Regions from separate parts of the Nonomuraea sp. NPDC052129 genome, predicted to be linked through region 2. Evidence: riboswitches for the same ligand, from Rfam matches in the RefSeq annotation. Region 2 holds a riboswitch; each other region holds the start of a gene.
What was found. A riboswitch is a leader RNA that binds a small molecule or an ion and turns the genes downstream of it on or off. The one in region 2 is predicted to bind cyclic di-AMP.

Region 1 (4,712 bases), on a different contig from region 2:
CTCCGCGGGATCGAGGAGAAGCTGGAGGTCTGAGAGATCCGGTGGCTCGCGTCCGGGCGCGGCGGACACGAGCCACCGACCTCCACCGATCCCTTACGTCAGCTCGTGGTGAGCTTGGTGATGGCGCCGACGATGTCCGGCCAGAGCGGCCGGGGCAGGTCATGGCCCATACCGGGGAACGTCAGCAGCGTGGCGCCCGGAATCGCCGCCGCCGTGGCGTGGCCGGCGGCGACCGGGACGAGAGCGTCGGCCTCGCCGTGGATGACCAGGGCGGGGATCCCCAGCGTGCCGAGCCGCTCCGTGCGGTCACCGGAGGCCATGATCGCGGCCAGCTGCCGGGTCGTGCCCGGCGGGTCGAAGCACCGGTCGTACGCCTGGCCGGACAGCCGGAGGATGCGTTCCCGGTCCATGTCGAAGCCGGGCGAGCCGATCACCGCCCAGGTCCTCAAAGACTGGGCGAGCACGGCGTCCCGATCGGTCGGGGGCGCGGCGAGCAGCACCGCGCTGGCCTCCGGCGTGGGCGGGGCCACGTCCGGGCCGGGAGTCGACATGATCGAGGTAAGGGTCAGCACCCGCTCGGGGTGCCGGATGGCGAGCGTCTGGGCGATCATCCCGCCCATCGAGGCGCCCACGACGTGGGCGGCGGGCCAGCCGAGGACGTCCATCAGCCCGGCCGCGTCGTCGGCCATGTCGTCCAGCAGATACGAAGAGGACGTCCCCAGTGTGGGAACGCCCTCGTCGTGCAGGTGCGTGGAGAGTCCGGAGTCACGGTTGTCGAATCTGACGACGTGATGGCCCTGCTCCGCCAGGAGCTCGCAGAGCTCGTCGTCCCAGTGGATGAGCTGGGCGCCGAGCCCCATGATGAGGAGCAGGGGACGTCCGCCGGGTGAGCCGAAGGTCTCGTACGCGATCTCGATGCCGTTTGCGGCTGCAAGCGTGGTCACGAGGTCAGAATGACATTCTGTTTCCCGCGACGCAAAGACCGTCAGCTCCGAAATAGACGACCATCAAGGCCGTCGGCTCCGGACCTGACGGCCGTCAGCAAGACCGTCTTCGGACCTGACGGCCGTCAGCGCCGGACGAGCTTGCGGATCCGGTCGCGGCCGACCGTCGAGCCGCCGAACATCGCCAGCGCGACCGCCGCGGCGGCGCCACCGATGGCGTTCGACTCGACAACCTTCTCTTCAGCCTTGTCGGCCTTCTTGGCGGCCACCGGCACAGCCTTGGCGGGAGCGGGCTTGACCGCGGCGGGCTTGTCACCCTCGGCCACGATCTTCGGGGGCTTGGCGGGGTTGTGGTCCACGACGGCGTACGCACCGGTGGAGAAGGGCTGCGGGTAGTTCTTCTTGCCCGGGCCGCTACCCCACTTGGTGATGACATAGTCGATCTTGATGTGGCCCGCGCCACCGTTGCCGTCCACGCCCAGCGTGCTGGAGTTGAAGCGGCCACCGGTCAGGGCGGCGAAGGTCTTGGCGTCGAGGTCGAGCATGACGCCGCTGGAGGACGGCACGCCCGGGCCGCGGTCGCCGACGAAGAAGGGCATCTTCTTGCCCTTGTAGACGACGTAGCCCTCGGTCATGAGCGGCCAGCTCGGGCTGGCGGCGAGCCCCTTCTGCATGGGCTTGCCGCTGGCCGGCAGCCCGGTGTCCCCGGCGCGGCCGGAGGAGTCGTCCCAGAAGTAGGACGCGGTGGTCTTGCCCTTGAGCAGGACCTTCTTGTCACTGCCGGAATCGGCGTGTGCGGCGGTGCCTGCGCCGATGGAGATCGCACCGACGACGGCGGCGGTGAGCATGGCAGATCGAACAGACATGGAGTAGCAAAGTCCTTTATACGGGAACAAGGGGATTGCGCTCGCGAAAGGTGTGCGTAGCCGGGCAAAACGCCAAACGGGCGCTACGCGGAGCGTGGAAGAGCGGGGGGAAGGTGCCGGTCAGTCAGCGGACGACAACACGCGGGCTGGCGGCACGACGCGGGGGTAACGCATGCGGTAGGTGTCCTCTCCATCTCGCCTACCGGGTTAGCTGACGGGTTCGGACGTGGAGATGCCCTACCGACCGCGGTCGGATTCACCCCTAAGGAACGTTTGGTTCCCCGGTTCCCGCGAGCGGGATTCGGCGCCTGCCGGTTGGTACTCCCCTGTTGAAGCCCCAAAGTCACCGGCTGGTAACTCCATGAACTATAGGTACCGAACCGGACAAAGGCAAACATAAGGCCATGAAACGGGCGAAGATCTACCTAGGAGGTCAAGAAAAAAGGGGGTACGGCATGCCGTACCCCCAGAAAAGCTCAGGTCAACCGCCGCTCTTCCGCCTGAAAGAACGCTTGCTGGCGGCGGGCCCGTGAGCGCCGTGAATCTTGGAAGGGTCGTTGCCCCTGCCACCCGCGCTCGAGTCGGCATGCTGGTTACGCTTGCGCTCCAGCGCCTCGCGGAACTTGCGCTTCATCTCGTCCTCGGGAGTTTCGTCGACTTCCGGCTCCGGTGTTTCCGCCATGAGGACCTCCTGGTGTTGGGGACAAGAACCAGCTTCCCATGACGGCGCTCAGGACGCGAAACTGGCCTCGACCTTGGACTGGGGCGTTTCCCGGTCGATCCGCGCACCGGGCATGGCGATCAGGGCCACCAGCGCCACGAGGGCGCCCGCGACACCCAGCGAGGGGATGACCAGGGCCGCGGCCGAGGCGTGCGCGGCAGCCAGTCCGTGCAGCGGCGCCTCGGTGGCGATGACAGAGGTGTAGGCGGTGCCGGCCAGCGCCAGGGCGACCGAGCCGCCGATCTGGCGGAAGAACGTCAGGTTGGCCGAGGCCGTACCCATGTACTGGGGCGGCACCGAGTCCCGCACGGCCACGGTCAGGCCGGAGAGCATCGGGCCCATGCCGAGACCGATCAGCGCCATCCACCCGACGAGCACCCAGGGCGGCGTGTCCAGCGTCAGACCGGCGCACAGCAGCGTGCCCACGACCAGCAGGAACGGCGCCGCCACCAGCCACGGCTTGTAGACGCGCGTCCGGCTGATCAGCGCGCCCACGACCATGCTGCCCACCACCATGGCCAGGGTCAGCGGGTAGATCCGCAGCCCCGACTCGGTGGCGCTGGCGCCGAGCGCCTCCTGGAAGTAACGCGGCAGGAACACCACACCGGCGAACATGCAGAAGGCGGTGAAGAAGGAGGTCACGTTGACCAGCGTGTACGTACGGTTCCGGAACAGGTGCATGGGCATGATGGGCGCCTCGGCCCGCATCTCCACCACCACGAACACCACGAGCGACACCAGAGCCAGCACGATCGGCCCGATCACCGGCACGCTGGTCCACGTGTGGCCGTCGAGCCCCTTCTCGGTCAGGCCGATGAGCAGCGCGCTGATGCCCACCGTGAAGACCCCGATGCCCAGGTAGTCAGGCCGCCCGCCACCATGTCCCGGCTGGCGCGGCAGGCGCAGCACGATGATCGCGATCAGCACCAGGCCGATCGGCACGTTCACATAAAAGGCCCAGCGCCAGCTCGCATGGTCGGTGAAGAGCCCGCCCAGGAACGGCCCGGCGAGGTAGCTGAGCGCCATCACCCCGCCCATCGCGCCCTGCACCCGCGCCCCGCCCTTCTCCGGCGGGAACAGTTCGAGCACCAGGGCGATCGACAGCGGCAGCAGCGCGCCCGCGCCCAAGCCCTGCAACGCGCGGAACAGGATGAGCTGCGTCATGTCCTGCGCCACCCCGCACAACGCCGAGCCCAGGAGGAACACGGACATGCCGATCAACAGCAGCGGCTTCCTGCCGTGCTGGTCCGACAGCCTTCCATAGAGGGGCACGGTCACGGTCGAGGTCAGCAGGTAGGCCGTGACGACCCAGGTGTAGAGATCGACGCCGCCCAGCTCCGTGATGATCCGCGGCAGGGCCGTACCAACGATCGTCTGGTCGAGCATTCCCAAGAACATGCCGCCGAGCACGGCGACCAGCAGGAGGCCATCGCCTCTGCGCTTCGTGTCAATATTCACGTGTGGAGAGTGACATGTAAGGATTGACATGTCAACCCATTGGTATGCTTGCCGACATGTCCCTACGGATCGCGCTGCTCGGGCTCCTCGACGCCAGGGGGCCGGCCAGCGGCTACGACCTGGCGAAATCCTTCGAGCGGTCGCTCAATCACGTCTGGCAGGCCGGGCACACGCAGATTTACCCGGAGCTGGTGAAGATGGCCGCCGACGGACTGGTGGCGGTCGAGTCGGAGGGGGCGCGCGGACGGAAGATGTACGCGATCACGCCCGAGGGCGCGGAGCAGGTGCGCTCCTGGCTGGTCGAGCACGAACCGGTCGGTGCAATACGCAGCGAGGTGGCCCTCCAGGCGTTCCTGCTTCCGCTGCTCGACAGGGAGTCGGCCATCGCGGTGGTCGAGCGCATCAGGGCGGGGTTCCAGCAGCGGCTGGCCGTCCTGGAGTGCAAACCCGAGGACGGGTCGAGGCTCGGCCGGTACGCGCTCAATCTCGGCCTCACACAGGGCCGTTCGGCGCTCGCCTGGGCCGATGAGACCCTGGCCGAGCTGCGCGGGCTGGAGCCGGCCGACCAGCCGGCCCCAGCCCACCTGCAGTAGGACTAAGAAAGCGTCCAGCTATGAAAGCGTCCAGTTAAGAAAGCAGGGACAGCTCTTCAGCGGTGAGGACGAGGTCGGCCGCGGCGGCCGAGTCGACGATGCTCTCCGGCCTGCTCGCCCCGGGGATGGG
Region 2 (4,712 bases):
GCGATGGTCAGAGGGCGGTATTCGCTGGCTTGACGACCTTTCCAGAATGCGTTTACCGTCTGCGAGACGAGCTGCAGCTCTGCTCGGACATGGACGTCTCGAGTTCTGCTGTTGGGGGGAGGGCTCCCGATGTATGTGCTCACTGAGAGCGTCGAGCTTAGCCACGCGGATCTGGCGTTGCTGGCGGAGCTTGCCAAGGGGGTCACGGTTGATCGGGTTGGCAGGCGACTGGATATCAGCGGGCGCACGGTACGCCGGAGACTTCGGGGTATCTGCGACCGCATCGGCGTCGCCACCGCGATCGAGGCCGTGGCCTGGGCCGCCCGCCGCCAGCTCATCTGACCGCTCGACCGGCCCAGCCGCCCGGGCCCCGGCTGTCAGAGTGCTTGTCGTGGTGTCCGGAGGTCAGTCGGCGATGCGTACGGCGCCCGCGAACGGACGGCGGGCGATGGACGCGATGCGTACGACGTCGCCGGTCTGCGGCGCGTGGACCATCATGCCGCCGCCGATGTAGATGCCGACGTGGTGCAGGTCGCCATAGAAGAAGACCAGGTCGCCGACGCGCAGCTCCTCCTTGGAGATGTGCCGTCCGGCCGTCCACTGGTCGCCCGTGTAGTGCGGCAGTGAGATCCCCACCCGCTGGTAGGCCGCCATCACCAGGCCGGAGCAGTCGTACGAGGTCGGCCCCTCGGCGCCCCAGACGTACGGCTTGAGCTGCTGCGTGAGCGCCCACCTGGCGGCCGTGGCCGCCTTGCCGGCGCCGATGACCGGCAGGTCGACCCGCGTGGCCCGGGTGCCGGGACGGCCCGCCTCGCCGATCGCCCGCTTGAAGAGGCTGCTCTCGACCTTGGTCACGAGCTTGGTGATCTTGTCGCGCTTGGTGCCGAGGCCCTCGACGATCTTCTCGACCTCGTCGATGCGCGTCTTGGCGCTGGCCCTGGCCTGCTCGGCGGCCTGCCTGGCCGTGGTCACCTGGTTGACCTCGAAGCCCTGCTGCTGCTCCAGCGCGTAGGTGGTGGCCGCCCGGTCGAGGAAGCTCTCGGGGTCGTCGGAGGTGCCGAATGCCAGCGCCTGGCCGAAGCCGCCGTTGATGTAGGCGTTCTGGGCCAGCAGCGCGGCCTTGGCGCGCTTGGCGGCCAGATCGGCCTCACTGGTGGACAGCGTCTTCTTGGCCGCCTCAGCCGACTTCTTGGCGGTCTTGAGCTTCTCCCGCTGGCCGTTGAACTCCTCGCTGAGCGTCTCGATCTGCGTGTGGAGCTCCTCGGCCTGCTTGGACAGGTCCTTCAGCGAGGGCTTGGGATCGGCGACGGCGGAGCCGACGGGTACGGCGAAGAGGAGGGTGGCGATGGTCGCCGCGATGACACCCAATCGGGTGGGGATCTTCCGGAACTCCGGAGGGCGAGCGTGAGCGCCCGCCGGCTTCCCCTCGCGATCGCGGGTCTGCTTCACCAACCAGCTCCTCTCATCGGCGCCTACCGGGTTAGCTGACGGGTTCGGGCCGGAGCAGCCCTACCGAACGACTCGCTCGGATTCACCCCATGGGTGGTGGCGTCGGGATGAGGTCGCCACCGGCGGGTCCCCGGCTCCCCTTACGGGGATTGGGCGCGTCTCCACGCTGGCTCGCGTGGGTGACATCGTCGCTGGACACTAGTGCACTCCGGGTTCGTGCTCAACCAGAACTGCCAAGTCTGTAGAGGTTTCGCAACCGAAGGGTCACGAGGTGGTCTCGTGCCTGCCGGTGCTGAACAAACTTTATGTCCTTTTTGCACCAAGTTCGTCAAGACATGGAAGCCTATCGGCCAACGGGATCCCGCATCGTGCTCGATCAACCACGAGATGTCATGAGATGGGAGAGACGTCAGAGTTAGGGGGAGGCCGTAATCGGATCTGTACGCTGGAGACCCATGGAGCAGGTCGCCGAAGTGACAGTCCCGGACACGGAAGTCGTCGTCCGGCGTGCCCGCACGCCGGATGTCAGGACGATCCGTCTCCTGGTCGACACCTACGCGGGCGCCGGGCCCCGGCTTCTGGAGAAGGCCACTGTCACTCTGTACGAGGACGTGCAGGAGTTCTGGATCGCCGAGCGCGGCGGCCAAGTGGTCGGCTGTGGCGCGCTGCATGTGCTTTGGGAGGATCTCGCGGAGATTCGCACGGTGGCCGTTGATCCGGAGTTCCGAGGCTTCGGAATCGGGCACCGGATCGTCTCTTCCTTGATCAATACGGCCCGGGAACTCGGCCTGCGCCGGGTTTTCTGTCTGACTTTTGAGGTGGATTTTTTCGCGAGGCATGGATTCCGCCCCGTACAGGGCACCCCGGTCTCACCCGAGGTCTATGCGGAGCTGCTGGCCTCGTACGACGAGGGTGTCGCCGAGTTCCTCGACCTCGAACACGTCAAGCCCAACACCCTGGGGAACACCCGCATGCTTCTCCACCTGACATCGGGTGACGCGGACCTTGACTAATGGGAAAGGTGATTGTTGATACCTATGTCGATACGTTGGGCAGCACAGGCATGTGTCCTGACACGTGCCACATGCGCACTCGAAGCGAGGTGACACGGTGAGCACCGGACAGCCGCCGTATCCACAGGACGAATCCGGCGAGAACTCTGCGCCTGGCGGATCTGAATACGGACATCACAACGCGGGCCGTCCCTATGGCGAGCCCGACCCGGATGCGACGGTCGTTGGCTACCGGGCGGACGACGCCTACGGCCAGCAACCCAACTACGGGCAACAGCAGCCGGGCTACGGCCAACAGCCGCAGTACGGTCAGCAGCAGCCAGGCTACGGCCAGCAGCCGCAGCAACCGCAGTACGGACAACAGCCGCAGTACGGGCAGCAGCCCGGCTACGGCCAGCAACCGGAATACGGCCAGCAGCCCGGATACGGCCAGCAGCCCGGATACGGTCAGCAACCCGGATACGGTCAGCAGCAGGCTTCGGGTCAGCAACCCGAGTACGGCCAGCCCAACTACGGTCAGCAGCCGCAATCGCAACCCGGTTACGGTCAGCAACCGCAATCCCAGCCTGGTTACGGCCAGCAGCCCGGTTACGGGCAGCAGCAGCCGTCCCAGCCGGGCTACGGTCAGCAGCAGCCGTCGCAACCCGGCTACGGCCAGCAGCAGTACGGCCAGCAGCCCCCGTCGGGCCAGCAGCCCGGCTATGGGCAGCAACCCGGTTACGGCCAGCAGCCCGGTTACGGGCAGCAGCAGCCGTCGCAACCCGGCTACGGTCAGCAGCAGTACGGCCAGCCGGACTACGGCCAGCAGCAGCAGTACGGTCAGCCTGGCTACGGTCAGCAGCCCCAGTACGGCCAGCAGCCCGGCTACGGGCAGCCGCAGCCACATGGGGTGCAACCGCCCGGCGCCCCGGCCCCGCTCGCCGAGTGGTGGCAGCGGCTCGTGGCGAGGATCATCGACGGTGTCATCTTCGGCATCGCGAACTGGGTGATCGGTCTCGTTTTCGGGGCCATCCTGCTCGTCGGCTACAACTCCGCGACCGGCACGACGACCGGCTTCCTGGGCTACCCCGCCTACAACGCCATCATCGCCGTCGTGATGACGGCGGTGTACGTCGCCTACGAGTTCTTCATGACCAAGATGAGCGGCCAGACGGTCGGCAAGATGGTCATGGGGATCAAGATCGTGCCGACGGGCACCATGCTGCCTCCGGGCGGCCTGCCTAACGACGTGGCACTCAAGCGGGCCGGTGGCACCTGGGGTGGATACATCCTCGGCATCATCCCGTGGGTCGGGGCGCTGCTCGGCGGGATCGCCGTCGCGCTGAACGGTGCCTCCCAGCTCTGGGACAAGCCGCTGCAGCAGACGTTCGCCGACAAGTTCAGCAACACGGTGGTAGTGAAGATCAAGTAGTCTTCGCGGACGCGAAACAGAGGCTGGCCACCGGTCAGCCTCTGTTTTGTATGTGCGGGCGGCAGCAAAATGGGTAGCGGTCGGTTCGCCGAAGGGGCGAGGTGGGTTATGACCGGGTTGCCGCCGTGGAGTGACGCCGTCCCCGCGGAATGGTGGGAACGCCTGGCCGCCCGGCTCATTGAAGCCCTCGTCTTCGGTGTCTTCTATTACATTCTGTTCGTCGCGCTGTGGGGCGGCTTCCGAACTGTCGGGTTGCTGGAGACGTTCGACGGCCGGTTGCCCGGCGTGTTCGCCTGGCTGCTCGGTGGGCTGGGATATACGGTCTATGACTGGGCCGCGCATTCCATGAGCGGCCGTACGTTCGGCAAGGCGATCATGAAGATTCGCCTCGAACCGAGCGGCCTTCGGCGCGGTGCTCTGCTGAAACGGGCCCTGGTCTATCCGGGAGCGGCGATGGTCATGGGCATTCCGGTGCTCAATGTGCTGGCCGGAATCTTCGTCTTCGGCGTCGGGATCCTCATCTTGATCGACAAGCCGCTGCAGCGTGGGCCGCACGACCGGCTCGCCGGAACGCGGGTGATCAAAGATCTCCGCTGAGCCTTGTGGGCCTGGACAGAAGTCTTTCCGCAAAATTTTCGCTTGATCCGGTAAGGAGCCTGGAGAGACTGGCATTAGGCTATGGGGCGTCCGGGTTGCCGGATGTTGGCGCACATGGCACATGGACGGCATCCATGTACCACTATGGTCAGGTGCGGGCGGTTGTCCACCTCGTGAGGCATGAGGGGCGCTCATGCCCAGGCCGCTTGTGGATAAAGCGCCCATCGAAACCCCCGTCCGCT
Region 3 (4,712 bases), on a different contig from region 2:
GGCTTGTTGTACCACAGCACGGTTTGGGCCAGGTCGTTGCGCAGGCAGTACAGCTTGCCGCCGACCTCGCAGGGCGCGTTGGCCGTGCCGAAGTCCTTGCGGATCTGCCCGGGCAGCAGCGAGTCGAGGGGCTGGGCGTAGTTCAGCTTCCCGGCGAACTGGGAGACCACGTTGGGCTGCCCCGCGAAGACGACGTCCGGCCAGCCCTTGCCGGTGCGGTTGAACAGCTGGATCTTCGTCAGCAGGCTCTGCCCGTCGTAGGTCTCGACCTTCATCTTCAAGTTCGGGTGGGTCTTCTTGAACTGCTCGAATCCGGCCAGCCGGGTGGGGTCACTCCACACCAGTAGCGTCGCGTCGCGGTCCTCGGTGATGGCCCCGCCGACGGCTGCGGGCGTGCTGGACGAACAGGCGGTGAGCAGGGCGCCTGCGAGGCACGCCGTTATGGGGATGCGAACTCTGATCACAGCTGGCCTCGACATAATCGTGTACGATGTTTGAAGTCAGATGTTGCATGCACGTTACGCCGACGTCAACCCCATGTGCCGCTAGGGTGGAACGCCAGGAGGCTTGGATGACCGACTCCCCGAGGCTTGGATGACTGACTCCCCATCGCCAGAACTGGCGCTCCCACGGCGGCAGGTGCTCGCCGACGACGTCTACGACGTGTTGCGAGAAATGCTGCTCAGCGGGCACATTCCGCTCGGCAGCCGGGTCAAGATCGATGCTCTGGCCACGCAGCTCAAGATCTCCAACACGCCGATCCGCCAGGCTCTGGGGCGGCTGGAGGCGGACGGGCTGGTCAGCAAGCATCCCTACCGCGGCTTCGTCGCCGCCGACCTGCCCGACCGCAAGACGATCTCCGACCTCTACGAGTGCAGGCTGCTGCTCGAACCTCCCACCGCGCGCCGCGCCGCCGAGGAGTTTCGTACGGAGGACCGGGCGTTCCTGCGCCGGCAGGTCGACGTGCCGGGCGGCGACCTCGCCGTGCTGGCCAAGGCCGACGAACTCCTGCACGGCAAACTCGCCCAGATGTCGGGAAACCTGGTCGTGGCCGAGACGCTGGAGCGGTTGTTCGTCCGTTCGCGCGCTTTCCGGATCTTCTACGCCAGGGAAGGCGCCGCCGAGCTCACGCGCGACGAGCACGAGGCCATCGTGCGGGCGGTCGTGGCGGGCGACGGCCCGGCCGCGGCGGACGCGATGACCGCCCACCTGCGGTCGGCGGGGCAGCGAATGCTCGCATCACTGCCGTGAGGCTCACAGCCGTGAAACTCACGGCCGGACGCCTGAGGTTCGCGGCCGGGCTCACTGCCGTGAGATTCGCGACCGGGTACTGAGCCCGGGTACTGAGGCTCGCGGCCGGGTGCTGAGGCTCGCGGCCGGGTGCTGAGGCTCGCGGCCGGGTGCTGAGGCTCGCGGCCGCGAACGCGTTCTGTGCGGGTCAGGCGGCGTAGTGCGGGTAGCCGTAACCGACGACCTGAGAGGTGGGACGGACACGCTGCTCGACCTTGCCGTTGCCGGTGTTGCCCTCGATCGTGGAGATCGTGCCGTCGCCGTTGTCCTTGACCACGAATCCGACATGGCTGATGGAGCTCAAGTCCTTGCTGCCGCTCCAGGAGTAGAAGACCACGGCGCCGGGCTTGGCCACGGTGCCCCAGCGGTGGTTGGCGGCGAACCACTTGGCGTGGGCGACGGTGTAGGCGTCCCAGCCGATCTGGGGGCGGGCGCCGCTCTCCTCGCCGACCCAGGAGACGAACATCGAGCACCAGGCGGCGTTCAGGTAGTCCTGCCTGCTGCCGCCGTCACGCTGGACGGTTTCGGCGGCGCGGGGTGAGTTCACGTACCACTTCTGGAACTTGGTGCCGCCGCCGTTGGCGTCCTCGGACGTGCCGACCTGGGCCTTGGCCAGGTTCAGGACCTGCTGGGCGGTGACGTTCACCTGGGCCTCGCCGTTCCTGCCGCCCTGCGCGGAGGCGGGGGCGGCCTGAGCCGCGATGGGGGTGTGCCATGCGGGGGCCGTGGCGGCGTTCGCAGCGGTGTGGGCGCCGAGGGCGGCGGCGGCGATGGTCGCGCCGAGCGCGATCTTGGCATAGTTGATCTTGGGGGTGCGGATAATGGTGATTACTCCTTGCTTCCATTCCGCTTACCGGGTTAGCTGACGGGCTCGGGCGTGGAAGCTGCCCTACAGCACGTTGACGTGCCGATTAGCCCCGATCGAGACATGGGTCCCCGGTCCCGCGCACAGGCGGGTTCAGCGGTCACAGGTGATTGCCTGTGATGCATGTGATGGGTATGACGTCCGTACTCGGACATTGGCGGCGCGGCCAGAGGCATACTCGCTGTCTAGGCCAGGCGCACAGAGGGGTCTAACGCACCCCTGACCTGGGTAATTCCAGGCAATGAAATCGCCACGCCCAGCACGGCCGGCTCGTCGATCCGTCAAGTAGCGGGGGTACCTTGGTGAAGTCGCGCCAGGGCGCATCTGGAAAAGGTTCGCGTACGGTCTGTCGAATTCGCCTCGCCTGTCCGATGTAGAGGCGTACCGACCGGACAGACAGCCAAGGAGACCCTCATGGCGATGACGGCCGCGGCGGACGCGGGCCAAACGGACGCGGGCCAAACGGAGGTGGGACGGGCGGAGGCGGGTCAGGCGGTGGCCGACGCGCATCGGCGGGAGTGGGCTTTCGTGCTCGCCGCGACCGTGCGCGTCGCGCAGATCTGGACCTGGCCGAGGAGTGCGTTCAGGAGGCGTACCGGGTTCGACTTGCGCTGCCACTGACAGAAGACACCGGACCCGCCCGGCCGCCATGACCTCCGGGTCACGCAGCCGGCCGGTACTTGCCGATCAAGAGGCGAAGGGCCTGCACGCATCCAGCTTCGGCCTCGCGGTACACCTCCATCGCGTTCCTGGCAGAGGATATGGCTCCTTGACGTTCCTCTTCCCACTCACGCGCTTCACGGCCGAAGCGCCGAGCGGCGGCCATGCTGGATGAGTCCGAAAGACGCCCGGCAAACGATTCCACCGCAGATTCGTCGAGCCCACGCCAGTCGCCGCCGCCCTGCGGCCGGGGCTCGGCCAGGAGAGAGAGGAACATCTGGACGGCCGTCTCATGTTCCTTGTTCGCGTGGTCGGCCCAGTGCCTCGCGTTGACTACCTGGGCTCTGGCCAGCGACGCTTCATGTGAGAATTCGAGAAGAATGTCTCCGCAGTCACGATAGATGTCGGCGATCCTGCCGGTCCGGGCACTCATCTCCACGAAAATCTCATGGAGCCTCGCGCCGTCGTCATCTTTCGCATACACGCCTCGGCTCGTGTAGAGCAGAGCCCTGATCCGGGCGTCGTACTCCGCGACCCGCTTCACCGCATCTTGCAGCTGTCCGGCAAGCGACGCAACCTCGACCTGGTTCGCCGGCAGGGGGTCATCTGTCAGATCCAGCGCGTGCCAGGGAAAAGTGAACGTGGGCAGCCCAACGGCCGACCATCCCGAGGAGAGGGGAACGCCGAAGTCCGTAGCGGGCATCGGCTCCGCGGCTTGATGCGAACCACCACCGAAAGACCGGCTCACAGTCGACAGCAGGTTCGTGGCCCGGCTCAATGATTCGCGCACCGTCTCCTGCGACTCGGACACGAGCGAAATGAAGTCGGCCAGGAGCGCCTCGATCGACGGTGAGTCGAGATTTGCCAGACCCATCTGGAAACGCGCACCCACAGGAGCCGCATTGTTCCAGTCATTTCGAAGTTGGCCGAACGACACCCCGATAAGCCCGATCGCACGCAGGGCCAAGTCGTTGCTCGGATTGCTCCGGAGAATCGTCAGGTAGATCTCCGCGGCTTCGAGGAAGCGGTGGCGAAGGCACAGGAGATGCGCGAGGCCGAGAGCGAGGTCTTCATCATGCGGATCAAGCCCGAGGCCGGTCCGGAAGGCGCGTTCTGCCTCATCCCATCGCTCACGGTCCGCTTCCACCTCGCCGAGCGGAAGCAGACCGACCGCTACCTCGGCGACCGCGAGATGGGCGAGCGGATCATGCGGATCGGCCCTGACGGCCATCGCGGCGGTTCGCTGAGCTTCGTCGCGTTCGAACACCTCCAGCCGGCACTTCGCCAAGATGTACAGGGACGGCACCCAGTCCGGCGCCAGCCTCGCAGCCTCTGTCGCCGCCCGCAGGGCGGCCCCTCGCCGGCCGAGGCCGAGGAGAACGGATGCGAGCAGGTAATGCGCGTACTCGCTGCCCGGATCAATGCGGAGAGCGGAGACGACCGCGTTGTGGGCATCCTTCGTCCTTCCCAGACTTAACAGGCATCGAGCGGTCATGCGATGCGCCTCGGCCGCCGTGTCGTCAGAGACGAGCGCCGGGCCGAGTGCATCGAGCGCGTCCTGCCAGCGCCTCAGGTCGACGAGATTCCGGGCGGCTGCCAGAGCCTTCTCACTGTGGTTCATGTCAGATACCGCCATTCGTGATACGTAGGGCGACCAGCATCCGGTCTTGACGGACGGCCTCACCGCCGAGCCCGAAGTCACATCATCCGCTGCTGCTTGAGGTAGCTGAGCAGGTCATCGTAGGCACCACCCTCGTTCGCGAACATGGCGACGCCTTTCGCCGCGTCGAACCAGGGGCCGGTCGAGGGCCGCACCTGCCTCAGGGCCGTTTCAAAGTCGGCCATGCCGATCATTCGGACCGTCCCGCTGCGCGATGACGCGATGAGCGCCTGTTCG

Region 1: it holds a riboswitch for cyclic di-AMP, as region 2 does, so the genes downstream of both, AB0L53_RS21700 (hypothetical protein) here and AB0L53_RS27995 (C40 family peptidase) in region 2, are expected to answer to the same signal.
Region 3: it holds a riboswitch for cyclic di-AMP, as region 2 does, so the genes downstream of both, AB0L53_RS03330 (CHAP domain-containing protein) here and AB0L53_RS27995 (C40 family peptidase) in region 2, are expected to answer to the same signal.

What each region holds. Positions count from the first base shown of each region.
Region 1 is NZ_JBFAVX010000009.1:83,078-87,789, forward strand. It holds gene AB0L53_RS21690 (hypothetical protein) at 1-33, shown strand, start outside; gene AB0L53_RS21695 (alpha/beta hydrolase) at 99-944, opposite strand; gene AB0L53_RS21700 (hypothetical protein) at 1,070-1,810, opposite strand; cyclic di-AMP (ydaO/yuaA leader) riboswitch at 1,992-2,127, opposite strand; gene AB0L53_RS21705 (DUF5302 domain-containing protein) at 2,292-2,492, opposite strand; gene AB0L53_RS21710 (MDR family MFS transporter) at 2,541-3,989, opposite strand; gene AB0L53_RS21715 (PadR family transcriptional regulator) at 4,046-4,582, shown strand; gene AB0L53_RS21720 (aldo/keto reductase) at 4,617-4,712, opposite strand, start outside.
Region 2 is NZ_JBFAVX010000013.1:191,096-195,807, reverse strand. It holds gene AB0L53_RS28000 (LuxR C-terminal-related transcriptional regulator) at 130-342, shown strand; gene AB0L53_RS27995 (C40 family peptidase) at 406-1,449, opposite strand; cyclic di-AMP (ydaO/yuaA leader) riboswitch at 1,455-1,615, opposite strand; gene AB0L53_RS27990 (amino-acid N-acetyltransferase) at 1,905-2,462, shown strand; gene AB0L53_RS27985 (hypothetical protein) at 2,485-3,348, opposite strand; gene AB0L53_RS27980 (RDD family protein) at 3,352-3,873, shown strand; gene AB0L53_RS27975 (RDD family protein) at 3,982-4,470, shown strand.
Region 3 is NZ_JBFAVX010000001.1:717,604-722,315, reverse strand. It holds gene AB0L53_RS03340 (extracellular solute-binding protein) at 1-464, opposite strand, end outside; gene AB0L53_RS03335 (GntR family transcriptional regulator) at 595-1,251, shown strand; gene AB0L53_RS03330 (CHAP domain-containing protein) at 1,439-1,936, opposite strand; cyclic di-AMP (ydaO/yuaA leader) riboswitch at 2,123-2,264, opposite strand; gene AB0L53_RS03325 (hypothetical protein) at 2,570-2,776, shown strand; gene AB0L53_RS03320 (tetratricopeptide repeat protein) at 2,817-4,436, opposite strand; gene AB0L53_RS03315 (AAA family ATPase) at 4,514-4,712, opposite strand, start outside.